3 regions of the Pseudoduganella dura genome follow, and region 3 is predicted to be linked to each of the others. Evidence: predicted binding sites of a transcription regulator. Region 3 holds the regulator's gene; each other region holds the start of a gene.
What was found. The regulator sigma-54, encoded in region 3, starts transcription at its own class of promoters, with help from an activator protein. The targets are predictions, from matches to a motif close to TGGCANGNAANCTGCTTT.
Positions count from the first base shown of each region.

Region 1: the regulator sigma-54 is predicted to act here: its motif matches at 5,472-5,489, upstream of GJV26_RS09730 (TorF family putative porin).
Region 2: the regulator sigma-54 is predicted to act here: its motif matches at 4,971-4,988, upstream of GJV26_RS10250 (transglutaminase family protein).

Region 1 covers NZ_WNWM01000002.1:2,200,097-2,210,751, reverse strand. Annotated here, with positions in the region: rRNA gene GJV26_RS09760 (23S ribosomal RNA) at 1-1,705, shown strand, start outside; rRNA gene rrf (5S ribosomal RNA) at 1,831-1,943, shown strand; gene GJV26_RS09750 (DUF1840 domain-containing protein) at 2,511-2,861, opposite strand; gene GJV26_RS09745 (hypothetical protein) at 2,940-3,419, opposite strand; gene GJV26_RS09740 (YifB family Mg chelatase-like AAA ATPase) at 3,503-5,014, opposite strand; gene GJV26_RS09735 (accessory factor UbiK family protein) at 5,099-5,353, opposite strand; gene GJV26_RS09730 (TorF family putative porin) at 5,557-6,318, shown strand; gene GJV26_RS09725 (P-II family nitrogen regulator) at 6,338-6,676, shown strand; gene amt (ammonium transporter) at 6,695-8,221, shown strand; gene gshA (glutamate--cysteine ligase) at 8,403-9,701, shown strand; gene gshB (glutathione synthase) at 9,781-10,655, shown strand, end outside.
Region 2 covers NZ_WNWM01000002.1:2,324,060-2,334,714, reverse strand. Annotated here, with positions in the region: gene GJV26_RS10255 (circularly permuted type 2 ATP-grasp protein) at 1-1,450, opposite strand, end outside; gene GJV26_RS10250 (transglutaminase family protein) at 1,514-4,897, opposite strand; gene GJV26_RS10245 (circularly permuted type 2 ATP-grasp protein) at 5,069-6,481, shown strand; gene GJV26_RS10240 (alpha-E domain-containing protein) at 6,483-7,439, shown strand; gene GJV26_RS10235 (transglutaminase domain-containing protein) at 7,670-8,404, shown strand; gene GJV26_RS10230 (zinc-binding metallopeptidase family protein) at 8,475-9,626, opposite strand; gene GJV26_RS10225 (TonB-dependent receptor) at 9,763-10,655, opposite strand, start outside.
Region 3 covers NZ_WNWM01000002.1:2,529,614-2,540,268, reverse strand. Annotated here, with positions in the region: gene GJV26_RS11160 (TonB family protein) at 1-309, shown strand, start outside; gene GJV26_RS11155 (TonB family protein) at 638-1,297, shown strand; gene GJV26_RS11150 (TonB family protein) at 1,487-2,587, shown strand; gene GJV26_RS11145 (YnfA family protein) at 2,562-2,891, opposite strand; gene GJV26_RS11140 (monovalent cation:proton antiporter family protein) at 2,903-4,876, opposite strand; gene GJV26_RS11135 (KpsF/GutQ family sugar-phosphate isomerase) at 5,044-6,042, shown strand; gene GJV26_RS11130 (KdsC family phosphatase) at 6,042-6,584, shown strand; gene lptC (LPS export ABC transporter periplasmic protein LptC) at 6,616-7,209, shown strand; gene lptA (lipopolysaccharide transport periplasmic protein LptA) at 7,240-7,887, shown strand; gene lptB (LPS export ABC transporter ATP-binding protein) at 7,884-8,648, shown strand; gene GJV26_RS11110 (RNA polymerase factor sigma-54) at 8,655-10,130, shown strand; gene hpf (ribosome hibernation-promoting factor, HPF/YfiA family) at 10,222-10,596, shown strand.

The DNA.
Region 1 (10,655 bases), 330 kb from region 3:
ATGGTAGGAGAGCGTTCTGTAAGCCTGCGAAGGTGTCTTGTAAAGGATGCTGGAGGTATCAGAAGTGCGAATGCTGACATGAGTAGCGATAATGCGGGTGAAAAGCCCGCACGCCGTAAGCCCAAGGTTTCCTGTTCAACGTTCATCGGAGCAGGGTGAGTCGGCCCCTAAGGCGAGGCAGAGATGCGTAGCTGATGGGAAGCAGGTTAATATTCCTGCACCGTCGTATGATGCGATGGGGGGACGGATCGCGGAAGGTTGTCTGACTGTTGGAATAGTCAGTTTCTGTTTCATAGAAGGTGCTTAGGCAAATCCGGGCACGTAATTCAAGGGAACGGGACGAGCGGCCATGTGCTGCGAAGCAATCGGAAGTGGTTCCAAGAAAAGCCTCTAAGCTTCAGTCATACGAGACCGTACCGCAAACCGACACAGGTGGGCGAGATGAGTATTCTAAGGCGCTTGAGAGAACTCGGGAGAAGGAACTCGGCAAATTGGTACCGTAACTTCGGGAAAAGGTACGCCCCGGTAGCTTGAATGGTTTACTCCATGAGGGTGAAAGGGTTGCAATAAAATGGTGGCTGCGACTGTTTAATAAAAACACAGCACTCTGCAAACACGAAAGTGGACGTATAGGGTGTGACGCCTGCCCGGTGCTGGAAGATTAAATGATGGGGTGCAAGCTCTTGATTGAAGTCCCAGTAAACGGCGGCCGTAACTATAACGGTCCTAAGGTAGCGAAATTCCTTGTCGGGTAAGTTCCGACCTGCACGAATGGCGTAACGATGGCCACACTGTCTCCTCCCGAGACTCAGCGAAGTTGAAATGTTTGTGATGATGCAATCTACCCGCGGCTAGACGGAAAGACCCCATGAACCTTTACTGTAGCTTTGCATTGGACTTTGAATCAATCTGTGTAGGATAGGTGGGAGGCTTTGAAGCGGGGACGCCAGTTCTCGTGGAGCCAACCTTGAAATACCACCCTGGTTCATTTGAGGTTCTAACCTTGGTCCGTCATCCGGATCGGGGACAGTGCATGGTAGGCAGTTTGACTGGGGCGGTCTCCTCCTAAAGTGTAACGGAGGAGTTCGAAGGTACGCTAGGTACGGTCGGACATCGTGCTAATAGTGCAATGGCATAAGCGTGCTTAACTGCGAGACCGACAAGTCGAGCAGGTACGAAAGTAGGACATAGTGATCCGGTGGTTCTGTATGGAAGGGCCATCGCTCAACGGATAAAAGGTACTCTGGGGATAACAGGCTGATTCCTCCCAAGAGTTCATATCGACGGGGGAGTTTGGCACCTCGATGTCGGCTCATCACATCCTGGGGCTGTAGCCGGTCCCAAGGGTATGGCTGTTCGCCATTTAAAGTGGTACGTGAGCTGGGTTTAAAACGTCGTGAGACAGTTTGGTCCCTATCTGCCGTGGGCGTTGGAAATTTGAAGGGGGCTGCTCCTAGTACGAGAGGACCGGAGTGGACGAACCTCTGGTGTACCGGTTGTCACGCCAGTGGCATTGCCGGGTAGCTAAGTTCGGAAGAGATAACCGCTGAAAGCATCTAAGCGGGAAACTTGCCTTGAGATGAGATTTCCCAGAGCCTTGAGCTCTTTGAAGGGTCGTTCGAGACCAGGACGTTGATAGGTCAGGTGTGGAAGTGCAGTAATGCATTAAGCTAACTGATACTAATTGCCCGTAAGGCTTGTCCCTATAACCTTGACGGTTGTGGAGCATTTGCCTGTGTTTGATGATGCAGCTTGAACTACCTTAACTTTACTTCTTCCAGATTAGTAGCTGCGCTGCCCGACAGGGAGCGACGCTACGTACAAGTCATGCCTGATGACCATAGCAAGTCGGTCCCACCCCTTCCCATCCCGAACAGGACCGTGAAACGACTTTGCGCCGATGATAGTGCTGCAACCAGTGTGAAAGTAGGTTATCGTCAGGCTGTTATATAGAGAAACCCCCACTAGATGAATCTGGTGGGGGTTTTTTGCTTTGGGGCGCTGCTTCAGCCGGGCGCTGCGGACTGGGCTCGCTGTCCATGGTTTTTGTGCTCCGCCGGGCATTGCTGATTAATCGCGCCGATTGCTCAACCCAGCATTGCCGGGCTTCGCTACTGCAACCAGTGTGAAAGTAGGTTATCGTCAGGCTGTTATATAGAGAAACCCCCACCAAATGAATCTGGTGGGGGTTTTTTGCTTTGGAGCGCTGCGTCAGCAGGGCGCTGCGGACTGGGCTCCCTGTCCATGGTTTTTGTGCTCCGCCGGGCATTGCAGATTAATCGCGCCGATTGCTCAGCCCAGCATTGCCGGGCTTCGCTACTGCAACCAGTGTGAAAGTGGGTTCAATCAGGCTGTTATATAGAAAAACCCCCATCTGCACTGAACGCGCTCAAGATCGCGTTCAGTGCAGATGGGGGTTTTTTGCTTTCGAGAGTCGAAACGCATGGGAAAACCGTTGTCAGACACCTTTTTCCTGTGAAAAAAAGTGTCTGACACCAGCATCAGACCAATCAAACACCCCAGACGATATTGTCGTTGGCATCCCGCGCGGCGCGCAGCATTTCCAGCAGCGGGAATGCACGCTGGGCGAAACCGATATGGTTTTTCTCGGCCATCTCCGCCGTTTCATCCACTTCCGGGAGGTGATGGGGATGCGAATGACTCGCGTGTTCGGCATCCACTTCCGGGTGTAATTTGCTTAACGCAATTTCCTGCTCCAGCAATGCCACTGCCTGGGCAGCCTCGGCAGCCGTAATGACGCCTCGTGTGTGGTTCTTGTTGAGCACATCCAGGATCCGTTGTGCGTGTTCCTGGTACATCGTGACTTCGGATGAGGATTGGGATTTGAATGTGATTAACATGGCGCTTCCTGATGTGTTGTTTTAGTAATCCAACGATATCATGACTTGCCGGGGCACACCGGCGACACACGTCGCCTTTCAGTTCAGCTTAAAAGAGCGTATGAAGGTGTCAATGTTTTCCGCATCGACCGCCTTTTCCGGTCCCATGACAATTACCTGGTACGCCCGGCTGTCCCGGGCGACGAACCTGGCATGCAATTGCATCGGGCGCGCATTGCTCACGCCATGGGCCTCGACTTCCAGCCCGCCTTCGCGTTCGGCCTCCTTCGTTATGTTGCCGCCGATATTGCGCACCATTGCCGTGCGCATCGCCCCGACGGCATGCCTGGCCTGGGCTGCATCGGGGAGGGCCGCGGTGCCGACAGCAAAAATGGTACCGTCGACCTCGGCCGCAGTCATTGTCATCGCCGCCTGGCGGCCGTCGAGATTGACCGTGCGTGTGTGCGTCGCAGGCTTGTCCGGGAACAGCACCGAATACGATGCCTCGGCACTACGATAATCACGCCAGTCGAACTTGGGGCTGCACGCACTCACCGTCGCGGCAACGGCAACCGCCATGGGAATCGAAAAGTGGAGTCTCATGCACCGATGGTAGCAGCCTCGGAAGCCCGGCGCCATCGGCGCGACTGTCGAATCGCCAGTCAGGTCTGGCGCAGTACGCGGCGGAATTGAACGGCCTCGGCCACATGCTTCGCTTGCACGGCTTCGGAATCGGCCAGGTCGGCAATCGTTCGCGCCACCCGCAGCACGCGGTGATAGGCGCGCGCCGACCAGTGGAACTGCAGCATGGCCTTGTGCAGCAAGTCTTGTCCGGCACGTTCGGGCTTGCAATGGCGGTCGATTTCACGCGAGCTCAGGTAACGGTTGCTCTTGTGCTGCCGGTCCAGCTGCCGCTGGAATGCCGTCTCCACCCGCGCGGCGATCACTTCGGAAGGTTCGCCATCTTCGGCGGTGTGGAGCGTATCGGTCGGCACCGGGCCAACTTCGATCTGCATGTCGATGCGGTCGAGCAGCGGGCCGGAGACCCGGCCCTGGTAGCGCACGATCGCATCTTCCGAGCATTTGCATTTGCCCGAGACATGCCCATGGTAGCCGCATGGGCAGGGGTTCATCGCGGCGACAAGCTGGAACCGTGCCGGAAACTCGGCCTGGCGGGCGGCGCGCGAGATCGTTACACGTCCCGATTCGAGCGGCTCGCGCAGCACTTCGAGCACGCGGCGATCGAACTCCGGCAATTCGTCGAGGAACAGCACGCCGCAATGCGCCAGGGATATCTCGCCGGGCCGGGGCACGCTGCCACCGCCAACCAGTGCCACGCCGGACGATGTGTGATGCGGCGCCCGGAACGGCCGCAATTTCCACGCTGCGGCCGTAAACGTGCCTGTCAGCGACTGCACCGCCGCCGCTTCCAGCGCTTCGTCGTTCGTCATCGACGGCAGCAGGCCGGCGAAACGCGATGCCAGCATTGTCTTGCCTGCGCCCGGCGGGCCGACCATCAAGATGCTGTGCCCGCCGGCCGCCGCCACTTCCAGCGCTCGCTTGGCATGCCATTGCCCTTTCACTTCGGCGAAATCGGGACGCTCGGCGATCACGGCCCTGGGCGCGCACCGGTGCCGCGCCAGCCTGGCGGTATCGTCCGCCGCACAAAAATGGTTGCAGACCTCCAGCAGCGTGGCGGCCGGGTACACGGCCGCGCCATCGACCAGTGCCGCTTCGTCCGCGTTCGCCAGAGGCAGGACGAACGCGCTGCGGGCCTGGGCGCGTTGCATCGCGAACGTCATGGCCAGTGCGCCGCGGATCGGGCGCAGCTCGCCGGTGAGCGACAGTTCACCTGCGAATTCGTAGCGGGCCAGTGGTGGTGTGGGAATCTGGCCGGAAGCAGCCAGGATGCCGAGAGCGATCGGCAGGTCGAAGCGGCCCGATTCCTTGGGCAGGTCGGCCGGGGCCAGGTTGACGGTGATGCGGTGCGCCGGCATTTCAAAGCCGGCGTTGAGGATGGCGGCGCGCACGCGGTCGCGTGCTTCCTTCACTTCCGTCTCGGCCAGTCCGACGATGTGAAAGGCCGGCAAGCCGTTGGCCAGGTGAACTTCAACGCTGACTTCAGGCGCTTCGATGCCGTTCAACGCACGGCTTTTCAGGACGGCCAGGCTCATGATTCCCCGCTGCGACTCGACGATCCTGCATCGTAGAGCCGTGCAGCGGGTGGGGCATTGCGGCGCGACAAGCGCGCCCGGGCATTACAGGGGTGCTTTTTCCGCAGCGATTTTCGCTTCCAGTTCGGCCAGGCGCGTTTCCAGCAGTTCCAGGCGCGCGCGGGTCTTGGCCAATACCTGCGCCTGGATGTCGAATTCCTCCCGCGTTACCAGGTCCAGCTTGGAAAAGCCCTGCGTCATCATGGCTTTCACGTTGCGTTCGATATCCTTGGCGGGCGAGTTTTCGATGGCGTGGTTGATCTTGTTCTGCAGGTCGTTGAAAAAGGCGTTCATGTCCACAATGGGCTCCGGTGAGTTTTTCGTTCAAATGCACCAGAATGGTGCCAGTACGAAGATTATTTGGTGCGAAACAGATGTCCCGGTCGGCGGCTCGGCTAGCAGCTCAGCAACTACTTGCTGGCACGCATTCTGCTTTAGGTAACGAGACAACGCGTCAGACGAATTTTAAACCGCAATAAAAGTTCACTCAAAAGGAAATCGCCATGACCCACCCGAGCAAGCGCTCCGCCCTGTCCATCGCCGTACTGTTCGCATGCATCGCGACAGGCCAGGCCCAGGCACAGGAAGCCGCCGCGGCACCCGAGGCGAAACCGGACAATGAGATCAGCTTCAACGCGGCCATCACCAGCGATTACCGTTATCGCGGTATCTCGCAAACCCGCCTGAAACCGGCGCTGCAGGGCGGCGCCGACTGGGTCAACAACCCGACAGGTTTCTACGCGGGCACCTGGCTGTCCACGATCAAGTGGGTCAAGGACGGCGGCGGCGACGGCAGCGTCGAATGGGATGTGTATGCCGGCAAACGCGGCGATATCGGCTCCGGCTTCACGTACGACGTGGGCGGCCTGGGCTACATCTACGCATCGAACTCGCTGCCGACCAGCGCGAACACGTTCGAATTGTACGGCCAGGTGGGCTTTGGTCCCGCCACGCTGAAATACTCCCATTCGCTGACGAACCTGTTCGGCTTTGCCGACAGCAAGAACAGCCAGTACCTGGATGCTTCCGTCAACCAGGAACTGGCCCAGGGCTTCATCCTGAACCTGCACGTGGGCCACCAGAAAGTCAAGAATAACGGCTATGCCGATTACACCGACTGGAAAGTGGGCATCACCAAGGACTTCGGCGTTGCCACGGTATCGCTGGCCTATGTCGATACCAACACCGAAGCCTACATCGCACCGACGAACGGCAAGAACCTGGGCAAATCCGGTGCCGTGCTGACCCTGTCCAAAACCTTCTGAACCACAAACGAGGCCTGCCATGAAAATGATTACCGCCATCATCAAGCCGTTCAAGCTGGACGAGGTGCGTGAAGCCCTGTCCGCGATCAACGTGCAAGGGATCACCGTGACCGAAGTCAAAGGTTTCGGTCGCCAGAAAGGCCACACGGAGCTGTACCGCGGCGCCGAATACGTGGTCGACTTCCTGCCCAAGACCAAGATCGAAGCGGCGGTCGACGATGCCATCGTCGAGCAGGCCATCGAAGCCATCGAAACGGCTGCCCGGACCGGCAAAATCGGCGACGGCAAGATTTTCGTTTATAACCTGGAACAGGTCATCCGTATCCGGACCGGCGAAACCGGCAACGATGCGCTTTAAATAAAAAAGGGGAATCCGATGAAGAAAATGATAACGAAGTGGCTGGCCGGGGCAGCCATGCTGATGGCGTTCAGCGCGGCGCCGGCCTGGTCGCAGGATGCCGCCACGGCCGACGCGCCGGCGGCCACCGCCGCCGCGCCGGCCGCGGCCGAAGTTGCACCCGCCGCGGCACCTGCTGCCGCCGCGCCCGCAGCAGCAGCAGCACCCGCCGCCGCGCCAACGCCGCACAAGGGCGATACCTCGTGGATGTTCGTCTCCACGCTGCTGGTCATCATGATGTCGATTCCCGGACTGGCCCTGTTCTACGGCGGTCTGGTACGCTCCAAGAACATGCTGTCCGTGCTGATGCAGATCTTCACGATCTTCTCGCTGATCATCGTGCTGTGGTGTATCTACGGCTATTCGATCGCGTTCACTGAAGGCAATGCGTTCTTCGGCGGGTTCAGCCGTGCGCTGCTGAACGGCATCTATGACCCGGTCGCCGGCACGTTCGCGTATGCCGCCACCTTCAGCAAGGGCGTCGTCATTCCCGAATTCATCTTCGTGGCGTTCCAGGGCACGTTTGCCGCGATCACCTGCGGGCTGATCGTCGGCGCCTTTGCCGAGCGCGCGAAATTCGCCGCCGTGCTGGCCTTCATCGTGCTCTGGTTCACGTTCGCCTACCTGCCGATGGCGCACATGGTCTGGTTCTGGACCGGCCCGGACACGATCACCGATGCCGCCTCGCTGGCGACGGCAACGGCCAAGGGCGGTTACCTGTGGGGCCACGGCGCGCTGGACTTCGCCGGCGGCACCGTGGTGCACATCAACGCCGCCGTTGCCGGCCTGGTGGGTGCCTACATGATGGGCAAGCGCGTCGGCTACGGCCGCGAATCGATGGCGCCGCACTCGCTGGTGATGACGATGATCGGCGCCTCGCTGCTGTGGGTGGGCTGGTTCGGCTTCAACGCCGGCTCCGCGCTGGAAGCGGGCGACGTGGCCGCGCTGGCCTTCCTGAACACGCTGCTGGCCACCGCCGCCGCCACCGTGTCCTGGCTGTTCGCCGAATGGATCTTCAAGGGCAAGCCTTCGATGCTGGGCGCCGTATCCGGTGCCGTGGCCGGCCTGGTGGCGATCACCCCGGCGGCCGGTTTCGTCGGCCCGATGGGCGGCCTGGTCATCGGCCTGCTGGCCGGCGTGGTCTGCCTGTGGGGCGTGAACGGCCTGAAACGCATGCTGGGCGCCGACGACTCGCTGGACGTGTTCGGCGTGCACGGCGTGGGCGGTATCCTCGGCGCGGTGCTGACCGGCGTGTTCGCCGCACCATCGCTGGGCGGCCAGGGCGTGTGGGACTACGTTGCCAACAAGGCCTCGGCCGACTACTCGATCGGCAGCCAGGTCATCAACCAGCTGATCGGCGTGGGCGTCACGATCCTGTGGTCGGGCATCGTGGCCTTCATCGCCTACAAGCTGGTGGACGTGGTGATCGGCCTGCGCGTGCCGGAAGAGCAGGAACGCGAAGGCCTGGACATCAACAGCCACGGCGAAACGGCGTATCACATCTGACCTGTCGCCGATTCACGCGGTTTTGCCGCCAGAAGCGCCCTCCGGGGCGCTTTTTTGCGTTCTGGACCTTTAAAATGACGTTTTTGCCCTGATTTGGTGAGCTCGTCTTCCCGGCCGCCGGTTCAGTCCATCGACCGCTTCCCCGACGACGCGCAGTCCCAATCACTACAAGGATGTAAGCATGGTTCCCCACCTCGTCACGGCCCTGACCGGACCGCTGCTCGATCTCGAAGAAAAAATCCTCGCCGCCACCCCCGCCATCGAGCGCTGGTTCCGGCTGGAATGGCAGGAACACACGCCACCGTTCTACTGCTCCGTCGATCTGCGCAATGCCGGCTACAAGCTGGCCCCGGTGGACACCAACCTGTTCCCCGGCGGTTTCCACTACCTGGCCAGCGAAATGCTGCCGCTGTCGGTGCAGGCCGCGATGGCCGCGATCGACAAGTACTGCCCGGATGCGCGCAACCTGCTGGTGATTCCGGAAAGCTACAACCGTCATCCCACCTACCTGGAAAACATCGCGCGCTTGGCGCAGATCTTCCGCCAGACCGGGCTGCACGTGCGCCTGGGCACGCTGAACCCCGAGATCACGCAGCCGACGCCGCTGGCGCTGCCCGATGGCAACATGCTGGTCGTCGAGCCGCTCGAGCGTTCGGCCAACGGGCGTCGCGTGGGCCTGAAGGATTTCGATCCCTGCACGATCCTGTTGAACAACGACCTGTCGGCCGGCATGCCGGACATCCTGCAAAACATCCACGAGCAAAGCCTGCTGCCGCCGCTGCACGCGGGCTGGGCCCTGCGCCGCAAGCACAACCATTTCACCGCCTACGATGAGGTGGCGAAGAAGTTCGGCAAGCTGATCGGGGTCGATCCCTGGATGGTGAACCCGTTCCACGCCCGCTGCGGCGAGGTCGACCTGCAAACCGGCGAAGGCCAGGATTGCCTGGCCGGCAATGTCGATGCCGTGCTGGCCAAGATCCGCAAGAAATACAAGGAATACGGCATCAAGGAAAAGCCGTTCGTCATCATCAAGCCGGATGCGGGAACCTATGGCAAGGGCATCATCAGCATCCGCGATGCCGCCGAGCTGAAGGATTTGTCGCCGGCGCAGCGCGAGAAGATGTCGGTGGTGAAGGATGGCCAGGTCGTCAGCGACCTGAACATCCAGGAAGGCGTGCCCACGTTCGAAAGCATCAAGGATGCCGTGGCCGAGCCCGTCGTCTACATGATCGACCGCTACGTGGTCGGCGGCTTCTACCGCGTGCACGGCGAGCGGGGCGTGGACCAGAACCTGAACGCGCCCGGCTCGGAATTCGTGCCGCTGGCGTTCGCGCAGCAGCACGCCGTGCCCGACCTGAAGGCCAAGCCCGGCACCGCCGCGCCGAACCGCTTCTACGTGTATGGCGTGGTGGCCCGGCTGGCGCTGCTGGCGGCGTCGCTGGAAATGGAACGCACCGATCCGAACCCGGAAGTGTACTGAGCCGGGGTGGCCTGGGCCGGGCCCGGTGCCTGCCGGGAAACTCGGCTAAAATCAGCCATTACTTCGAATGGATGCGCCCATGAAAATCGCTTTTCTTGCCGACCCGTTGGCGAACTTCAAGATCTACAAGGACTCCACGTACGCCATGATGGCCGAGGCCGCCAAGCGCGGCCACGAGGTGTACGCGTTCCAGCAGCGCCACATGGCGCTGGAGAACGGCGTCGTCCGCGCCTGGGTATCCCGCATCACGATGACGGGCGGCGGGCAGGACGACTGGTACGAGGCGGCGCCGTCGGAAGACGTGGCGTTGTCCACGTTCGACGCGATCCTCGAACGCAAGGACCCGCCGTTCGACATGGAATACGTGTACGGCACGTATCTGCTCCAGCTGGCGGAAAAGCAGGGCACCAAGGTGTTCAACAGCCCGCAGGCGATCCGCGACCACAACGAAAAGCTGTCGATCGCGCAGTTCTCGCAATTCACGTCGCCGACGATCGTCACCTCCGATGAAACGCGCCTGCGCGCTTTCCATGCCGAACATGGCGACGTGATCTTCAAGCCGCTGGACGGCATGGGCGGCACCGGCATCTTCAGGGTCAAGGCCGATGCCCTGAACCTCGGCGCGATCATCGAGACACTCTCCGACAACGGCCGCCGCACGATCATGGCGCAGCGCTACATTCCCGACATCGTCAAGGGCGACAAGCGCATCCTCGTCATCGGCGGCAAACCGGTGCCGTTTTCGCTGGCACGCATTCCGCAGGGCACCGAAGTGCGCGGCAACCTGGCCGCCGGCGGCATCGGCGTGGCCCAGCCGCTCACCGAACGCGATCGCGAAATCGCCGAAGCCATCGGTCCGGTATTGGCGGAACGCGGCTTATTGCTGGTAGGATTGGACGTGATCGGCGACTACCTGACCGAGGTCAACGTCACCAGTCCGACCTGTTTCCAGGA
Region 2 (10,655 bases), 210 kb from region 3:
TCTGCATGGTCAGCACGCGCGCATCCGGCCCGGTGGCCACCCGGGTCAGGCCGCCCGGCATCACCGCGTAGCCATTCGGGGTGGCGCAGGCGAACACCCGCAGGCCGATGGCGCGTGCCTGCAGGCCGGGCGCCGGGCCGGCCTTCCACACCGGCGCCTGCGACAGCCGCACCAGTTCCTGGGCAACATAGTTGTTGGGATTGGCGCGCAGCGCGGCGATGAAGTCCGTGCGCGCGGCGCCGGCCAGGTCCTGGCCGAATACCGTGAAGGGCGGCAGCTGCGAAAAGCCCGGCTTGATGACCAGCCGGTCCAGGTTGCCGACCACCGCTTCCAGCGCGGCCGGTTCGCCGCACCACCAGGTGGCCACCGACGGCATCTTCAGCGGTTCGCCCAGCAGTCGCCGGGACAGCGCCGGCAGGAAGCCGAGCAGTGCGCCCGATTCGAGCAGGCTGGAACCGAGACTGTTGGCGACCAGCACATTGCCGCGCCGGGCGGCCTGGGTCAGCCCTGCCACGCCCAGCATCGAGCTTTGCAGTTCCAGCGGATCGCACGATTCGTCGTCGACCCGGCGCATGATCACGTGCACCCGGTGCAGGCCGGCCAGGGTCTTCAGGTAGACCACGCCGTCGCGCACGGTGAGGTCGCCGCCTTCGACCAGCGGCAGGCCGAGATAGCGCGCCAGGTAGGCCTGCTCGTAGTAGCTGGCGGTGCGCGGGCCCGGGGTCAGCAGCACGATCAGCGGCATTTCGCCCTCGCGCAGCGGCGCCGGGGCATCGCCCTTCGCCGCGCACAGGCGCCCCCAATGTTCCAGGCTGTCGCGCATGGTGCGGAAAAAACCGGACAGCGGCTGTACCTTCAGCTCGCGCAGCAGGTCGGGAAAGGTGGGGGTGATGATGGAGCGGTTTTCCAGCGCATAGCCGGCGCCGGACGGCGCCTGCGTGCGGTCGGCCAGCACCCACCAGCGGCCGTCCGGTGCGCGCGCCAGGTCGACCGCGTAGAAGTGCAGGGCGATGTCGTCGTGATGCCGCATGCCGTGGCACGGGCGCAGGAAGCCGGCGTGACCATGCACCAGCGCCGGCGGCAACAGGCCTTCGCGCAGCATTTCCTGCTTGCCGTAGACGTCGCCGAGGATCCTGTTGAGCAGGGTGGCGCGCTGGATCACCGCCGCCTCGATGCCGCTCCATTCCTCGTGCGGCAGGATCAGCGGCAGCACGTTCAGGTCCCACGGCCGCTGCTTGCCGTCGGCATCGGCCGGCACGTTGTAGGTCACGCCGTTCTCGCGCACCTGGCGCTGCACCATCTCCAGGCGCTGGCGCATCATGTCCGGCGCTTCGTGCTCCAGGTTGGCGAGCATCGCGCGCCAGTGCGCGCGCGGCACCTTGGCCGCGTCGAGCATTTCATCGAAACCTTCCGGCGCGGCGAGATAGTGGGCAAGTAGTGGATTAGGCATGGGCGTGGGCGCCAGCGTGGGCATGGGCCCACGGCTGCTTTGCGGTTGGTACGGAACGATAGGTCAATATGCCTGCCAGCGCAAATCGAGCGTCATCGGGAAGCTCGGATTGCGCTCTTCCTTGTACACCGTCATCGGGCCCGGCGTGTGGCCATGCGGCCAGAACCGCGCGAAACGGCGCGCCTCGGCGGCATTGGCATTGACCGGCGATCCCTCTTCGCTGCGTCCGCCGGGATGCACCACGTGGTAGGTGCAGCCGCCGATCGCGCGGCCGCTCCAGGTATCGACCAGGTCGAACGTCAGCGGCGCCTGCACCTTGATGGTCGGATGCAGCGCCGACCACGGGCTCCAGGCACGGAAGCGCACGCCGGCCACGTATTCGCCGGGAATGCCGGTCGGATGCAGGGGCAGCATGCGGCCGTTGCAGGCGACCACGTGGCGGCCGTCCGTCAATCCGCGCACCAGCAACTGCATGCGTTCCACCGACGAATCGACATAGCGCGCGGTGCCGCCGGCGCTGACTTCCTCGCCGAGCACGTTCCATGGTTCGATCGCCTGGCGCAACTCCATTTCGACGCCCTCGTAGACGACGGTGCCGAAGCGCGGGAAGCGGAATTCGATGAACGGCTCGAACCAGTGATCCTCGAACGCGTAGCCGGCCGCGCGCAGGTCCCTGGCGACATCGCGGATATCCTGGGCAACGAAGTGCGGCAGCATCCAGCGGTCGTGCAGCGCGGTGCCCCAGTGCACCAGCTTGGCCTGGAACGGCTGGCGCCAGAAGCGTGCCACCAGCGCGCGCAGCAGCAGCATTTGCAGCAGGCTCATGCGCTCGTGCGGCGGCATCTCGAAGGCGCGGAATTCGACCAGGCCGAGGCGGCCGGTCGGCCCGTCCGGCGAATACAGCTTGTCGATGGAAAACTCGGAGCGGTGCGTATTGCCGGTCAGGTCGACCAGCAGGTTGCGCAGCAGGCGGTCGACGATCCATGGCTTGTCGCCTTCGTGCAGAGTGGGCAGCACCTGGTCCATCTGCTGGAAGGCGATCGCCAGTTCGTACAGGTTGTCGTCGCGCGCTTCGTCGACGCGCGGCGCCTGGCTGGTCGGCCCGATGAACGTGCCCGAGAACAGGTACGACAGGGCCGGGTGCACCTGCCAGTAGGTGATCAGGCTCTTGAGCAGGTCCGGCCGGCGCAGCATCGGGCTGTCTTCGGCGGTGGCGCCGCCGAGCGTGGCGTGGTTGCCGCCGCCGGTGCCGGTATGGCGGCCGTCGAGCATGAACTTCTCGGTGCCCAGCCGGGTCAGGCGCGCTTCCTGGTACAGCGTCGACACGTTGTAGACCAGTTCATTCCAGCTCGCCGCCGGATGGATGTTCACTTCGATCACGCCGGGGTCCGGCGTGACGCTGAGCAGCTTGATGCGCGGATCGCGCGGCGGCGCATAGCCTTCGATGCGCAGGCGCATCTTCAGCCGGGCGGCGGTGTTCTCGACCGCCGTGACCAGCGCCAGGTAATCCTCGATGCGCTTGAGCGGCGGCATGAAGATGTACAGTCGGCCGGCGCGCACCTCGATGCACAGCGCCGTGTGGATCACGTCGCGCGCATCCGGTTCGGCGGGGCGGGCGGGCGCCGGCGGCGCGGCGGGCTTCCTGGCCTTGTCCGCGGTCTTGTCCGCGCCTTTGCCGGCCGCCAGGCCCAGCACGGGCCGCTTTTCCTTTTCCTTTTCCTTCTTGCCGACCGGCAGGGCACCGCGCGGCGCGAACGGATCGACGTCGAAGTCCTCGTCGCGTTCCTCCGGCAGCACCCACGGCAGCGTGGCCAGCGGCAGCCGCAGGCCGATCGGCGAGTCGCCCTCGATCAGGTACAGGTGCTCGCGCCGCAGCGGCCATGGCGAGGTGCGCCAGCTGGTGCCGAGCATGACGGACGGATCGTAGTCCCGCGCCTTCAGAGGCAGCACGTAGCCGGCCACCCGGCCAAGGCCGCGTTCGAGCAGGCGCGCCAGCCGGCGGCGCTCTTCCGGGGCGTCCAGGTCGGCCTGCAACGGGTCCAGGTTGCGCGGCAGCGCCTGTTCGCGCTGGGCCTGCAGCAGCACGTCTTCATACGCGGGGATGGCGCTGTCGGCCGGCAGGCCGAGCGACTTGACCAGCTCGGCGGCGAAGCGGCCGGCGTCCTCGCTGCCATAGCCGTCGTCGACATGTTCGTCCGAGAACAGCGAGGCGTCGAGCCACATCGGCTGGCCGTCGACGCGCCAGAAGATGTTCAGGGCCCAGCGCGGCAGCGGCTCGCCCGGATACCACTTGCCCTGGCCGTAATGGAGCATGCCGCCCGGTGCAAAGTGGTTTTTCAGCCGGTGCATCAGGTTGCCCGCCAGCTCGCGCTTGCGGTCGCCGTGCGCGAGGGTGTTCCATTCCGCGCCGTCCATGTCGTCGATCGACACGAACGTGGGTTCGCCGCCCTGCGTCAGGCGCACATCCTGCTGTTTCAGGTCGGCATCGACCTGCTGGCCGAGGCGGTCGATCTTTTGCCAGTCTGTTTCGGAATACGGCTTGGTCACGCGCGGGTCTTCGTGGATGCGGGTGACCGTCATCTCGTGGAAGAACGTGACCTCGGCCTTGTCGGTGTAACCCGATACCGGCGCCGCCGAGGACGGCATCGCCGTGCAGGCGAGCGGAATGTGGCCTTCGCTGGCCAGCATGCCCGACGTGGGGTCGAGCCCGATCCAGCCGGCACCGGGAACATAGACCTCGGTCCAGGCGTGCAGGTCGGTGAAGTCTTCGGCCGGGCCGCTCGGGCCGTCGAGCGCTTCCTGGTCGGCGCGCAGCTGGATCAGGTAGCCCGAGACGAAACGCGCCGCCAGCCCCATCTCCCGCAGGATCTGCACCAGCAGCCAGCCGCTGTCGCGGCACGAGCCGGAACGCTTCTGCAAGGTCTCTTCCGGTGCCTGTACGCCGGGCTCCATGCGCAGCAGGTAGGCGATGTCGCGCTGCAGGCGCTGGTTGATCGCCACCAGGAAGTCGTTCGTCCCCATCGGCTGCGCCAGCAGGTCGCGGCGTGCGGCGGCGACCCATTCCTGCAGCAGCGGGCCCGATGGCTCCACCTGCAGGTAGGCGGTCAGTTCCGTGGTCAGCTGCGGCGGATACGCGAACGGAAACGTTTCGGCATATTTCTCGACGAAGAAATCGAACGGGTTAATGACGGTCATGTCCGCAACCAGGTCGACCGTGAATTCCAGCATGTCCGCTTTTTCGGGGAACACGAAACGGCCGATGTAATTGCCGTAAGGGTCTTGCTGCCAGTTGATGAAATGGTCTTGCGGCGTCACTGACAGCGAATACGACAGGACCGGCGTGCGGGCATGGGGCGCGGGCCGCAGGCGCACTTCGTGCGGCGACAGATTGACCAGGCGGTCATAGCGGTAACTGGTCTTGTGATGCAGCGCGATACGGATAGCCATGCGGGAATGCCTTTCGAGATGAGTCCGAGATTAGTCCGAGATTAGTCCGGGATTAGTCTGATATGTGAGCAGGTAAGCATGATCCATACCTGCAACTACAGCAACGGTACCTTATGTCGCGTGATAAACCTGGCACGTTTCTTGATAGCACTGCTGGGACAGGAGGAATCGATGCCGAACTTTTACGACGAGATGTATTCCACTGAAGCAACCGTACGGCCACATTATCATGCGTTCGCGGATTGGCTGGCACAGCAGCCCCCGCACTTGATCGACCAGAAACGGGCCGAAGCCGAACTGATCTTCCAGCGCGTGGGGATCACGTTTGCCGTCTATGGCGACAACGCCGGCAAGGAACGCCTGATCCCCTTCGACATCATCCCGCGCGTGATCGATGCCGCCGAGTGGGCCAGGCTGCAGGAAGGCCTGGTACAGCGCGTGACGGCGCTGAACCGTTTCCTGCACGATGTCTATCATGATCAGGATATCCTGAAAGCCGGCATCGTTCCGCGCGAACAGGTGTTGAACAACGCGCAGTACCGGCCGGCGATGCAGGGTGTCGAAGTGCCGTCCGATATCTATGCGCACATCGCCGGGGTCGACATCGTGCGGGCCGGCGCGGGCGAATTCTACGTCCTGGAAGACAACCTGCGGGTGCCCTCCGGCGTTTCCTACATGCTGGAAAACCGCAAGATGATGATGCGGCTGTTTCCCGCGCTGTTCGCCAGCAACCGGGTGGCGCCGGTCGACCACTATCCCGACCTGCTGCTCGACAACCTGCGCACCGTGGCGCCGCCCGGCATCAGCGATCCGACGGTGGTGGTGATGACGCCCGGCATGCACAACTCGGCCTACTTCGAGCACGCGTTCCTGGCCCAGCAGATGGGCGTGGCGCTGGTGCAGGGGCAGGACCTGTACGTGAAGGACGATACCGTCTACAAGCGCACCACGCGCGGCCCGAAGCGGGTCGACGTCATCTACCGCCGCATCGACGACGACTATCTCGATCCGCGCGCGTTCCGCGCCGATTCCACGCTGGGCGTGCCCGGCCTGCTCGACGCGGTGCGCGCAGGGCGGGTCGGCCTGGCGAACGCCATCGGCACCGGCGTTGCCGACGACAAGTCGATCTACCCGTTCGTGCCGGACATGATCGAGTTCTACCTGGGCGAGAAGCCCATCCTCAACAACGTGCCCACCTACCAGTGCAGGAAGCAGGAAGACCTGGCCTACACGCTGGCGCACCTGCCCGAGCTGGTGGTCAAGGAAGTGCACGGCGCCGGCGGCTACGGCATGCTGGTCGGCCCGGCCTCGACCCATGCCGAGATCGAGGCCTTCCGCGAGCGCCTGCTGGCCAACCCGGCAGGCTACATCGCCCAGCCCACGCTGGCGCTGTCGGCTTGCCCGACCTATGTCGAATCGGGCGTCGCGCCGCGGCATATCGACCTGCGCCCGTTCGTGCTGTCGGGCAAGAAGGTGACGATGGTGCCGGGCGGGCTGACCCGCGTGGCACTGCAGGAAGGATCGCTGGTGGTCAATTCGTCGCAGGGCGGCGGAACCAAGGACACCTGGATATTGGAGAACTAGCATGTTGAGCCGCACCGCAGATCATTTGTTCTGGATGGCCCGCTACACCGAGCGGGCGGAAAATACCGCGCGGATGCTCGATGTCCGCGTGCAATATTCACTGATGCCGCAATCGGCGCTTGCCGCCCAGCAGGGCTGGCGCACCATGCTGGGCGTTTCGGAACTGGACGCGCAATTTGATGCCAAGTACAGCGCACTGACCCAGAAAGAGGTGATCGACTTCATGGTGCGCGATCCGGACAACCCATCGTCGATTGCCAGTTGCCTGACGGGCGCGCGCGAAAATGCGCGCGCCGTGCGCGGCACATTGACCACGGAAGTGTGGGAAACCGAAAACACCACCTGGATCGAGCTGCAGCAGCACCTGAAGAACCGCATGTTCGAGCACCATCCGGGCCAGTTCCTGGAATGGGTCAAGCACCGCTCGCACCTGTCGCGCGGCGTCACGCTCGGCACCATGTTCCAGGACGAGGCGTTCAACTTCATCCGCCTCGGCACCTTCCTCGAACGGGCCGACAACACGGCGCGCATCCTCGACGTCAAGTTCAAGTTCCTGGCCTCCGACACGATCAAGGCGGGCGCCCAGGACGAATTCTATTACCTGGCGGCCCTGTTGCGCTCGGTGTCCGCGTTCGAGACCTATCGCAAGGTCTACCGCGACGCGATCACGCCCACGCGGGTGGCCGCGCTGCTGATCCTGCAGGCGAAAATGCCGCGTTCGCTGGTAGCGTGCATGGCCGCCGTGGTCGCCAACCTGCAGGAGGTGAGCAACGACCAGTCGCGCGAAACCGAACGCCTGGCCGGAAAGCTGCACGCCAAGCTGCAACTGGCGCTGATCGACGACATCCTGGAAGAGGGCCTGCATGAATTCCTCACGGCATTCCTGGCATCGATCGAACGGCTGGGCAATGGCATCAGCAGCGATTTCCTGCTGCCGGCGCCGGAAGTCGATGCCTGATGGCCGCGGCACGACGGCTGCCTCATGAAGCTGCTTCAGCACCATGCTGGCCACGATGTCTGCACCAATAATGCCCAAATATATTGTGCGCCGCACCAATATGAATAAAATTATAATTATTGCGCCATAGTGGTGCAATTGTGCCCAGCATGGAAAGCGAGCGTGCCATGTGGATAAGAACCGGTTGTTACCTCAGTTTCACCGTCGCCCACCCGGCGCCTTTCATCCTCATGCTGCGTCCGCGCAGCGGTGCACAGCAATGGGTGGCGCGGGAATCGTATACGTTGACGCCCAGCGTGCCGGTGCTTGAATTCACCGACGCCTACGGCAACCTGTGCCAGCGCCTGATCGCGCCGCAAGGCCAATTCTCGATTCATACCTCGGCCGATGTGCTGACCCCCGACGTCATCGATGTCGCGCCCGGTGCGCCGTTCGACGAAGTGCAGAACCTGCCCGATGCCGTGCTGACCTACCTGCTGCCGAGCCGCTACTGCGAGTCGGACCGCTTCTTCGACATGGCCAGCAGCATCGTGGCCGGCCTTGCTCCAGGATACGACCAGGTTGCCGGCATCTGCGACTGGATCCGGCGCCAGGTGCGCTACAACTCCGCTTCGAGCCACGGCCACATGGCCGCGACCGATGTCAACTTCCGGCGCGAAGGCGTGTGCCGCGACCTGGCGCACCTGGGCATCGCCCTGTGCCGCGGCCTGTGCATTCCGGCCCGCATGGTGGTGGGATACCTGCACGGGCTCGCGCCGATGGACCTGCATGCGTGGTTCGAGGCCTATGTGGGCGGCCGCTGGTACACGTTCGATCCGACCCAGGATGCGCCGCGCGGCGGCCGCGTGACCGTCGCCTATGGACACGACGCCGCCGACGTGGCGATCTTCAACCAGTTCGGCCCGGCGCTGGTGCCGCATCACATGCACGTAACGGTTCAATTGCTGGAAGCAGCGCCGGCCTGATCATGCGGGCCGGCAAGGATGCCCGGCCTTCGACCGGCCGGGCATTCAAGCCGGGCACAACAGGGGATGGTTACGATGCGGCGGGCGCATCGGCCGGCATGTTGGTCGGCACCTGCGCAGGCGCGTTTGCCGGTGCGCTGGCCTTTGCCAGCGCCTTCGCCTGCTTCATCTGGGCGCGCACCACCTTGTGCACGAATTCCAGCTTTTCCAGCACTGGCGTGCTGAGCTTGAACGGATAGGAATCCGGCGTGCCGATGCTGCGGTTCAGGCTGTTGAGCACGTAGGTCAGCGCGAACCAGTCGTTCAGGGTTTCGTCGAACGAATCGGTCCTGGTTGGCAGGGTCACGCTTTCCAGCGACGGCTCATCGGGTTTGCGGGGCGTGAGCGACAGGCCGCACGCATGCGCCGTTTCCAGCGTATCGAGCATGTGCAGGTAGTGGGCCCAGGTCTCGGCCCAGTCTTCCCACGGGTGCGAGCTGGCATAGCTGCTGACGAAGCGCGATTCCCAGTCGGCCACCGGGCCTTCGCTGTAGTGGCGTTTCAGCGCCTCGCCGTAATCCTGGCGCTCGTCGCCGAACAGGGCGCGGAAAGGCTCGATCCACTCGCTGTCGGCCACCAGCCGGTCGAAATAATAGTGCCCGCTTTCGTGGCGGAAGTGCCCCAGCAGCGTGCGATAACGCTCGTGCATCTGTTCGCGCGTGCGTTCGCGCTCGGCCGGGTCGGCTTCGGCGATGTTCAGGGTGATCAGCCCGTTGGCGTGGCCGGTCATCACGCACTGGTCCGTCACGCCGTCTTCCAGGAACTGGAACGCCAGGCCCGTTTCGGGCTCGGTCTCCTTCGATACCGGCGTCAGGCTCAGCGTGGCCAGCGAAAACAGCAGGCGGCGCTTGGCTGTTTCCAGGCGCGACCAGAGAACGCGGTTCTTTTCCGACGACAGCGCCGGAATGATGACGGTCAGCTGGCACGACTCGCACAGGTCGTGCGGGTCGTCCGCCGGCAGCACCCAGTTGCAGACATTGTGCTGCACGTAGTTGGCGCATGGTTTGTACAGCTTGCCTTCGTCCCTGCGGTTCAGGCTGCGCCATTGGCCTGTTTCCGTCTCTTCGAAGCTGTTGATGGAGCGGTGCAAGGGCTGGTAGCCCAGCTTGCTTTCGCAGTTGAAGCACAGGGTGTTCTCAAAAAAAACTTGCTGGGCGCACTTGTCGCAATGAAACGTTTTCATGGGGGCAGTACCAATAGATGAGAGGGAATAGATGAAGAGGTTGTGGGTGTTTTGTAATTAACAATCTAACAGCAAATTCGATTCCGATATCGCCGTGTCGGACAACGCCTCATCTATCGTGCGCACCCCCGCCGGACTAGAACCTGGCGGCCACGCTCATGCCGATACTGCGCGGCATCAGGCGGTAACCCTGCACGATGGAGGCCACCTGCGGATGCTGGATGATCGTGTCGTCGTCCAGCGCGTTCTTCACGAACAGGCTCAGCTTGTAGCGGTCGAGCGTGAGCCCGGCGCTCAGGTCCACCGTGTGGTATGCCGGCCGCTGGTAGTCGGTCTGTTCCGGATTGAGCGAGCCCTTGCTGGAGCCCACCCACTGCACGCCGCCCGCCACGAAGGCGCTCCTGTCGCCGAACGCGGCGAAGTTGTACTGCGCGCTGACGGCGGCGTTGTATTTCGGCACACCCTGCACCTGGGCACCCTGCACGGCGCCGATCACGCCGTTGCGTATCCCTTCGTCATTGGACAGTTCCGCCTTCACGTAGCCGCCCGAGGCGCTGAGCGTGAGGCCGGCGAACGGCCTGGCCTTGATGTCGAACTCGACGCCCTTGCTGACCGCGTCGCCGGCATTGGCGTTGTAGGTGTAGGCGCAGGTCGGCAGGTACACGCCTTGCTGGATATTGGTCCACTTGACGTAGAACACGTCGGCGTTGATCGACAGGCGGTTGTTCAGGAAGCGCGACTTGCTGCCCACCTCGTAGCTCCACAGGCTGTCCGGCGCGTAGGTGGCGGGGCCCTGTTCGAGCCCGTTCGCTTCCAGGTCGGGCGCGCAGGTGGTCGGCGGCACGAACACGTTCGATCCGCCCAGGCGAAAGCCCTTGGCGGCGGTGGTGTACACCGTGTGGGCCGGGTCGACTTCCCAGGTCAGCGCATACTTGGGCAGGAAGGCCGTGGAGGACAGGCGCGAGGAGCCCGTGTTGCCGGCTCCCGCCAGGTAAAGGCTGTTGCGCTGGTCCAGCGACGAGCTGCCCT
Region 3 (10,655 bases):
CGCGGCACCGTGGACGCGGACACGATCGCGCTGCTGCAACGCGCCATCGACCAGGGCAACGCGTCGGCCTGGATGTTCCTGGCGCGCTGCTACGAGATCGGCGCCGGCGTGACGCAGGACGGGTCGAAGGCGTTCGCGCTGTATGCGAGGGCGGCGGCCCGCGGCATCGCCGAAGCGACGGGCACGCTGGCCATTCTGTACAACAAGGGCATGGGCCTGCCGGAAGACCGTCTGGCCGCCAGGACCATCCTCGGGCTGGCCGAGGAGCCGCCGACCGATATTGTCATGCCCGCGGCTGCGGCGCAATAACGGCCATGCCGCCTGGCGATGCCGTCCGCGGTGCGCGGCGCCGGTAGCCGTGAAACGTTCCAGGCTATTGATTTGCAAGTAAAAAAAGGCTGATCGCCGCAAGTCCGGTTGGCGGTAATATGGCGTGCACCGTCCGATAATGCCGACCAACGCACGGAGACTCCGGGCGCCTTGCGCGCTTGATCAGCCTTTCTCTCCCGCCCATATCCATCATCGCCGCGCGTGCTGGCCATCCCCGGTTTCAATGCCTGCGGCAAGCCCGCGTGGCCGAAGCACCGGGTGGTGCGCCACAACGCTCAATCATTTCCACATGAAGGAGACGAAGCGGATGCAAAAATTACGTTTGTCCTGCGCTGCCGTGCTGGCATCGATGGTCGTGACCCCATCGGTTTTCGCCGCGCCGGCGCAGTCGTGCGAAAAGCCGGTCTGGCCCAGGGAGTCGCTGCGCTTCGAACAGGAGGGCAAGGTCACGCTGGCGTACTTGCTGGATGAAGACGGAGCGGTGCGGGATTGGAAAGTGGTGAAGTCCAGCGGGTTCCCGCTGCTGGACGTGGCCGCGCGCGACGGCATGGCCAAATGCCGCCTCACGCCGCGCGTGAAGGATGGCAAGCCGGTCGCTGCCTGGATCAGGATGCAATATGTGTGGACCCTGAGATCGTCCGCGTCCACCGATCGCGAGAACGCTTACGCGGCAGCAAGCGCCACGCAGAAAGCCGCGATCGCCGCCGAGGCCGACAGCGGCACGCCGCGGGCGATCGAACTGCTGACGAAGGCCGCCGTGCGGGGCGACGTGACGGCCCAGCTGTGGCAGGCTGCGCGTTATGAAGCAGGCAAGGGCGTGCCCGTGGATCATGTCGCGGCGGCGGCCTGGTACGGCAGGGCTGCCGAGGCCGGCGACAGCACGGCCGCGGAAGCGCTGGCGCGCTTGCACGAGCAGGGGCTGGGCATATTGCCGGACCCTGCCGCGGCTGGTGTGGTGAACCGCTAGTTCGTTGATCACTTGGGACGTCCGAGACTCCATGCAGTGCTCGAGTCGCTGGCGTCCGACACCAGTGACTCGAACGCCAAACGCTCCAGGCTATTGATTTGCAAGTAAAAAACGGTACCCGAGGCGTATCCGGCTGGCGGTAATATGGCGTGCACCGCACGACAATACCGACCAACGCACGGAGAAACCATGCACCTCGCCCGCCTCGCCCGCACGTCCCTGTCCATCATCGCCGCGGCGCTGTGCGCCGCGCCCGCCCTTGCCGCCAACACGCCGGCCATCGCCAATTTCGACACATGCGACAAGCCCGTGTGGCCGAAGGAGGCCCTGCGGCAGGAGCAGCAGGGCAAGGTCACGCTGGCGTTCATGATCAGCGAGGGCGGCGCGGTGACGGATTCGAAGATCGTCAAGTCGAGCGGCTTTCCGCTGCTGGACATGGCGGCCCGCGACGGCATCATGAAGTGCCGCTTCGTGCCGGCCACGCGGGACGGCAAGCCGCAGGCGGCGTGGATGAACTTGCAGTACGTATGGACGCTGCAAAAGAAGGCGGCAGACCCGGCGGCGGCCGCGGCCGCGTTCGAAACCGACCGCGAAGCGGCCGAAGGCGGCGATGCGGCCGCCGCGTTGCGGGTGGCCAAGCATTATATGACCGCGGCGAACGGCGCGCACGACCCGGAGAAGGGGGCCTGGTGGCTGCGCAAGGCGGCCGACGGCGGCGACGTCCAGGCGATGGAACTGCTGGCGTCGATGCTGTTCCAGGGCCGCGGCATCGCGCAGGACAAGGTGGAGGGGGCGCGCTGGATCGCGCAGGCCGCGGAGCGCGGCGTCGCGAACGCCCAGGCGATCTATGGCATGTTGCTGCTGCGCGGCGACGGTGTCACGAAGAACGAGGCGCTTGGCGAAGAATGGCTGCTCAAGGCCGCGCAGCAGGACCATCCGCCGGCACAGGCGCAACTGGCTTCGCTGCAGCTGCGGCGCGGCACCGTGGATGCCGGCACGATCGCACTGCTGGAGCGCGCGGCCGAGCGTGGCGAACCGGCGGCCCGTGTCATGCTGGGACGCTGCTACGAGCGGGGCACCGGCGTGCCGCAGGACGGGGCAAAAGCCTTCGCCCTGTATGCCCGGGCGGCGGCCGGCGGCAACGGCGACGCGAAGCGCGCGCTGGCGAACCTGTACGACCAGGGAGTCGGCCTGTCGGAAGATCGGCTGGCTGCCCGGACGATCCTCGGGCGCACCGGCACGGAGCCGGCCGGGAATGCGGTCGCTAAACCCGCGGCTGCAACGCAATGACGGCCATGCCGCCCAGCGCCAGGGCGGCGCCCAGCGCATCCCAGCGCGTGAGCGCGATGCCGTCCACGAAGCGCAGCCACAGCAGCGCCACGGCGATGTACATGCCCCCGTACGCCGCATAAGTGCGGCCGGCGGCGGCCGGGTGCAGCGTCAGCAGCCAGGCGAACAGGGCCAGGGAAGCGGCCGCCGGCATCAGCAGCCACGCGGGCCGGCCGCCTTTCAGCACCAGCCACGGCAGGTAGCAGCCGGCGATTTCGGCCAGCGCCGTGACGGCGAACAGCAAGGCAATCCTCAACATCTCCATGGCAGCCGCCGTCAGCCCAGCAACTGGTGCTCGGCGCGCGCCACCGCCTGCGCGTTGCCGCGCAGGACGACCACGTCGCCCGCTTCCAGTACCGTGCCCGGCGCGCCCTCGAGCCGCCCCTTGCCGCGCCGGATCGCCATCACCTCGGCGCCCTCGACATCGAGCTCGCCCACGGTGCGGCCCACGCAGTTCGATGCCTCCGTGAGCGTCACCGTGTGCAGCCGCGTCGCTTCGGTGTCGTCGCCCACATCGCTGATGCCGTGGAAGTAGCCGCGCAGCGACGCATAGCGCTCCTCGCGCGCGGCCTGCACGCGGTGCACCACTTTACGAAGCGGCACGCCCAGCATCACCAGCGCGTGCGAGGCCAGCATCAGGCTGCCCTCCATCAGTTCCGGCACCACTTCGGCGGCGCCGGCCGCCTTCAGGCGATCGAGGTCGGAGTCGTCGTGGCTGCGCACGATCACCGGCAGCGTGGGCGCCATCTCGTGCACCAGGTGCAGCACCTTCAGCGCCGACGGCGTGCTCGCATACGTGATCACCAGGGCGCTGGCGCGGTAGATGCCGGCGGCCACCAGGCTCTCGCGGCGCGCCGCGTCGCCATACGACACGCTGGCGCCTGCCAGGCGGGCTTCCTGCACGCGGGTCGGATCGAGATCGAGCGCGTGGTAGTCGATGCCTTCCTCCTGCAGCAGCGTGGCCAGGCTCTGGCCGCTGCGGCCGAAGCCGGCCACGATCACGTGCTTCTGGGTGGACATGGTGCGCGCCGCGAGCTTGGTCAGGTTCAGCGACTGCATCATCCATTCGTTGCTGGAGAATTTCAGCACCAGCTTGTCGGAATGCTCGATCAGGAACGGCGCCACCAGCATCGACAGCACCATCGAGGCCAGCACCACCTGGATCACGAACGGGTCGACGAGCTCCATGCCGCCGGCCACGTTCAGCAGCACGAAGCCGAATTCGCCGGCCTGCGCCAGCGCCAGGCCAGTGCGCATCGACACGCCGTCCGACGAGCCGAACAGCTTGGCCAGCCCGGCGATCAGCGCGAACTTCAGCGCCACCGGGAGCACCAGGAGCAGCAGCACGAGCCACCAGTTTTCCAGCACCACGCGCACGTTGAGCAGCATGCCGATGGTGATGAAGAACAGGCCCAGCAGCACATCGCGGAACGGCTTGATGTCCTCTTCCACCTGGTGCTTGTATTCGGTCTCGGAGATCAGCATGCCGGCCACGAAGGCGCCCAGCGCCAGCGACAGGCCGGCGCGCTCGGTGATCCAGGCCGCGCCCAGCGTCACCAGCAGCAGGTTCAGCATGAACAGCTCCTGCGAGCGCCGCTTGACCACCACCGTGAACCAGCCGCGCATCAGCTTCTGGCCGAAGAACAGCAGCACCACCAGCACCACCACCGCCTTCAGCGCGGCCCAGCCCAGCGTGACGAGCAGGTTGTCGGGGTTTTTCGCCAGCGCCGGGATCAGGATCAGCAGAGGCACCACGGCGATATCCTGGAACAGCAGGATGCCGATGATCTTGCGGCCATGTTCCGATTCCAGCTCCAGCCGCTCGGTGAGCATCTTGACGACGATCGCCGTCGACGACATGGCCAGCGCGCCGCCCAGCGCGAACGCGGCCTGCCACGAGATGTGGATCGACGGCGGCAGGGCGCGGGCCATCAGCCAGCCGAAGGCCAGGGTGGCCACGATCGTCAGCCCCACCTGGGCCATGCCCAGGCCGAACACGTCGCTGCGCATCGACTTGAGCTTGGGAAGCGAAAATTCGAGGCCGATCGAGAACATCAGGAAGACCACGCCGAATTCGGCCAGCGCATGGGTGGCGTGGCTGTCGTCGGCCAGGCCCAGCGCGTTCGGGCCGATCAGGATGCCGACGGCCAGGTAGCCGAGCATCGGCGGCAGGTGCAGCATGCGGAAGGCCACCACGCCCAGCACGGCGCTGCCCAGCAGCAGGAGGGTCAGTTCGAGAGGGGAAAACATGCCAATGAAGGGAAATATCCGTGAACGGTGCGCTGGGCTGGCCGCCCCGGTGCGCGGGCAGGGGGCCGGTTGGTTCGCCGGTTATTCCATGTTTGTAACATCTGGCAAGTTTTTTGCTTTCCCAATTCGGCTATACTTTCGGCATGAGTGTAACCCATGAAAAAACAATGCTGAAAGCTTTTGATGCAACAACCGCAAGCCGTGCGCTGGTGCTGGCGCGCGAAGCCCTGCAGATCGAAGCGGATGCGCTGATCGCTTTGCATTCTCGTCTGGAAACGGATGAAAGCGTAGGGAAAGCCGTCACGCTGCTGCTGAACTGCAAGGGCCGCGTTGTCGTGTCCGGCATCGGCAAATCCGGCCACATCGCCCGCAAGATCGCCGCCACGCTGGCGTCCACCGGCACCCCGGCGCTGTTCGTGCATCCGGCCGAAGCGGCGCACGGCGACCTGGGCATGGTCACGCCGGACGACGCGTTCATCGCGATTTCGTATTCGGGCGAAAGTACCGAACTGATGGCGATCCTGCCGGTGGTCAAGCGGATGGGCGGCGCGGTGATCTCGATGACCGGCAAGCCGGAATCGAGCCTGGCGAAACTGGCGGACGTGCACCTGGATGTTTCCGTGGCCAAGGAAGCCTGCCCGATGAACCTGGCGCCGACCGCCTCCACGACCGTGACGCTGGCGCTGGGCGACGCGATCGCCGTGGCGCTGCTGGACCTGCGCGGTTTCAGGGAAGAGGATTTCGCCCGCTCGCACCCGGGCGGCGCGCTGGGCCGCCGCCTGCTGACGCACGTGCGCGACATCATGCGCCAGGGCGATGCGATCCCCGCGGTGGCGACGGATACCCGGCTGCCGGATGCACTGATGCAGATCACGCAAAAAGGCATGGGCATGACCGCCGTGGTCGATGCACAATACCGCCCGGTGGGCGTGTTCACGGACGGCGACCTGCGCCGGATGATCGACAAGGTGCAGGACTTCGGCAAGGTCGTCATCGGCGACGCGATGCATCCCAACCCGCGCACGATCGGGCCGGACAACCTGGCCGTCGACGCCGTCGCCATCATGGAAGAGCACCGCATTAACCAGATGCTGGTGGTCGACGACAGCGGCACGCTGGTCGGCGCGCTGCACATCCACGACCTGACCCGCGCAAAGGTGATCTGATGAAATCCACGGTGATCGACGCGGCCCTCCTGGCCCGCGCCGCGAAAATCAAGCTGTTCATCTTCGACGTCGACGGCGTGCTGACGGACGGCTCCCTGCATTACGGCGCCGAAGGCGAGGCGTTCAAGACCTTCAACGTGCAGGACGGCCTGGGCATCAAGCTGCTGCAGGAAGCCGGCGTGCTGACGGCCATCATCAGCGCGCGCCGCTCGCCGCAGGTGACGGCCCGCGCGAAGGACCTGACGATCGATTTCGTGCACCAGGGCGGGCACGACAAGCTCACGCCGTTCAAGGCGCTGCTGGCCCAGCAGAACCTCACCGAGGAGCAGGTGGCCTTCATCGGCGACGACGTGGTCGACATCCCGATCCTGACGCGCGTGGGCCTCGCGCTGGCGGTGCCGAACGGCCGGCCGGAAGTGCTGGCGCGCGTGCATCACGTGACGAAGAATCCGGGCGGCCATGGCGCCGTGCGCGAAGCGTGCGAACTCGTGCTGCGCGCGCAGGGCAGCTACGACCGCGTGTTGGCCCAGTTCCTGATCTGACATGCGGGGTTGACATCAAATGGGAGAAGCCATGCGCAACCAGCGAACCGCACACCGTTACCGCCTGTCGATCGGCATGCTGCTCGCGCTGTTCGGCGCCCTCGGCTCGTTCTGGCTGGTCGAGCTGATGAACCGTACCGGCGAGGCCATGGAGGCCGGCATCAAGGTCGACGAACCGGATTACATCGTGGAACACTTCTCGTTCGTGCGCATGACGAAGACCGGGCAACCCAGCTACATCATTTCGGGTGATAAACTGACCCACCGCCCGTCCGACGATTCGTCGGACATCGTCAAGCCCGTGGTGCGCAGCATTGCCGGCGACAAGCCGCCGATGGATATCCACGCCGAGCAGGCCCGCGTTGACCAGGACAACACGCGGGTGACGTTGACGAAGAACGTGAAGATCGACCGGGCCGCATCGCCCGCCGCGCGCGACATGCACCTGGCCACCGAGAAGCTGACGATTTACCCGGACGAAGACCGCATGGAAACCGACTTGCCGGTGCGGATGGAAAGCGGCGGTGCCACCGCCACCGGCATCGGCATGAAAGCCAACAATGCGACGCGCCAGCTGACGCTGGGGCAGGGCACCATCGTGTATCCGCCCCGTCCGAGGCAATAGGTCAAACAGAATTCGCAGATAGGAATCGAAATGAAGAAACTCATGCTGTCGGCGCTATTGCCGGTGCTGCTCCTGGGAGCGGCGGGCATTGCATCCGCCGAGAAGGCCGATTCGTACAAGCCCACCGAAATCAACTACGGCCGCCTCGATGCGGACGATGTGAAACAGGTGTACACCTTCACCGGCGACGTGACGCTGACCCGCGGCACGCTGCGGATGAAGGCCGACAAGGCGGTGGTCACCTACACGCCGGACGGCTACCAGCTGGCCACGCTGACCGGCGGTGGCAAGAAGGTGGCATTCCGCCAGAAGCGCGACGGCGAAGGCGACCAGTGGATGGAAGGCGAGGCCGACCGCATCGAGTACGATGAAAAGGCCGAACTGGTGAAGATGTATTCGAAGGCGAAGATCCGCCGGCTCGAAGGCAAGAAGCCGAGCGACGAGGTCGAAGGCGAGTTCATCTCGTACGACAGCCGCCGCGAGTTCTTCAGCGTGCGCAACACGAGCACCGGGGCCGACAAGCCGGGCGCCGGCCGCGGCACGATGGTGATCCAGCCGAAACGCACGGAACCACCCGCGGGCACGCCCGCCAACGCGCCCGCCGGTGCGCCCGCTGGTGCACCCGCAGTTGCCCCATCCTCCACCCAACCGCCGGCCGCGCCGGCAGCGGGGCAATGATGGCGCAGGCGGTGGAAGGCTGCGAAAGCACGCTGCTCGTGCGCGGGCTGCAAAAGAGCTACGGCAAGCGCCAGGTGGTGCATGACGTGTCGCTGCAGGTGGCATGCGGCGAGGTGGTGGGGCTGCTGGGCCCGAACGGCGCCGGCAAGACCACGTCGTTCTATATGATCGTGGGGCTGGTCGCGTCGGATGCCGGCACGATCGACCTCGACGGTACCGATATTTCCAGCCTGCCGATCCACAAGCGCGCCACCCTCGGCCTGTCGTACCTGCCGCAGGAGGCGTCGGTGTTCCGCAAGCTGACGGTGGAGGAAAACATCCGCGCCGTGCTGGAGATCCAGAAGGTCGACGGCAAGGGGCTCGGCAAGGCGGAGATCGACGAGCGCCTGAACGCGCTGCTGGCCGACCTGCAGATCGAGAAGCTGCGCGAGAACACGGCGCTGTCGCTGTCCGGCGGCGAACGCCGCCGCGTGGAAATCGCGCGCGCGCTGGCCACCAACCCCCGCTTCGTGCTGCTCGACGAGCCGTTCGCCGGCGTCGATCCGATCGCCGTGATCGAAATCCAGCGCATCGTGCGTTTCCTGAAAGGGCGCGGCATCGGTGTGTTGATCACGGATCATAACGTGCGCGAAACGCTGGGCATCTGCGACCGGGCGTATATCATCAATCAGGGCAGCGTACTGGCCTCCGGCCGACCCGACGACATCATTGCGGACGAGTCGGTACGCCGCGTGTATCTGGGTGAACATTTCCGTATGTGATCAGCCATGAAACAGTCTCTGCAACTCCGCACCTCCCAGCACCTCGCGCTGACACCGCAGCTGCAGCAGTCGATCCGCCTGCTGCAACTGTCCACGCTGGAGCTGCACCAGGAACTGGAGCAGCTGCTGACCGATAACCCGCTGCTCGAGAGGCTCGACGATCCGCTCGACCGCTCGGTGCGCCTGCTCGGCGATGGCGCCATCAACAATGCGCAGCCCAACGGCGAAGCGCCGCCGGAAGGGCCGCCGGCACAGGATGCGCCGGCGGCGGCCGAACCCGAGCCGTTCGAAGGCGGCGACGGCGAAGGCCTCGATGCCGGCGCCGGCGATACCGACTGGAGCAATGCCGGCAGCGGCAAGGGCCCGGACGACGACGATTCCCGCCCCCAGCTCGAAGCGAGCCACCGCAGCCTGCGCGAGCACCTGATGGAACAGATGCGCGTGACCGTGCTGGAGCCGCGCGACCGTGGGCTGGTCGAGCTGATCATCGATGCGCTCGACGACAACGGCTACCTCGAGGAAGGGCTGGAAGAGATCCATGCCCGCCTGCCCGAGGAACTGGAAATCGAGGCCGACGAGCTGCGCACCGCGCTGAAGCTGCTGCAGAGCTTCGACCCGGCCGGGATCGGCGCGCGCAACGCCTCCGAATGCCTGGCGCTGCAGATCCGGCGCATGTCGGGCGTGCCGCTGGTCACGCGGCGGATGGCGCTGTGCATCGTCGAGAAACACCTGCAGTGGTTCGCGCAGCGCGATTTCAACAAGCTGAAGAAGGCGCTCGACTGCGACGACGAAGACCTGCGCGAAGCGCAGGCCGTGATCCGCCAGTGCAACCCGCATCCGGGCGCCGCGTTCGCGGCCGACGTGTCAGACTACGTGGTACCGGATGTCGTCGTGAAACGGGGACGCAACGGCTGGATCGTCACGCTGAACAACGACGTGATGCCCCGCCTGCGCGTCAACGCGCTGTATGCCAGCCTGCTCAAGCAGGGCAAGGGCGAAACGCAGATGAATGCCCAGCTGCAGGAAGCCAAGTGGCTGATCAAGAACATGCGCCAGCGCTTCGACACGATCCTCCGGGTGGCCCAGGCCATTGTCGAGCGGCAGAAGAACTTTTTCTCGCATGGCGCGGTGGCAATGAGGCCCCTTGTGTTGCGTGAAATTGCTGATACACTGGGCCTGCACGAGAGCACTATCTCTCGGGTAACAACTCAAAAATATATGCTGACCCCGCACGGCATGTTTGAGTTGAAGTATTTTTTTGGCAGCCATGTCGCAACCGAAGCTGGTGGGGAAGCTTCCTCGACTGCGATACGGGCGCTGATCGTGCAATTCACAGGAGCCGAAGACCCGAAGAACCCTTTATCCGACAGTAAGATTGCGGACATGCTGGGTGAACAAGGCATGGTGATTGCGCGACGCACTGTTGCCAAATATCGCGAAGCATTGAAAATTCCCCCAGTCAGCCTCCGCAAGTCCTTGTAGAAATCCTGGTTGTGCTCGGGTTCCTCTACGCCTCCATGTCTTGTCAATGGAGACCGCATGAACCTGCAATATTTTCTTTAGGAGTGTGTGTATGAATCTGACCATCAGTGGACACCATATCGACGTAACCCCTGCCATTCGCGAGTATGTGCAGAGCAAGCTGGAACGCGTTAGACGTCATTTCGATCAATTGATCGATGTAAGTGTGATCCTGAGTGTAGATAATCTCACCGAGAAGGAAAAAAGGCAGAAGGCGGAAATCAACCTGCGCATGTCGGGCAAGACCGTGTTCGTGGAAAGTGTCGCGCACGACCTGTATGCGGCGATCGACACGCTGATCGACAAGCTGGACCGCCAGGTCATGAAGCACAAGGATAAAGTGCAGAACCACAATCATGAAACGATCAAGCACCTGAGCGAGAACGAGAGCGCAGGCGAGAGCGAGATTCCCGCGCCGGCTGCATAACGACCGCCGCAGGTACCGTGCAACAGAAGGGCGCTTGCAATGCGCCCTTTGTTATATCC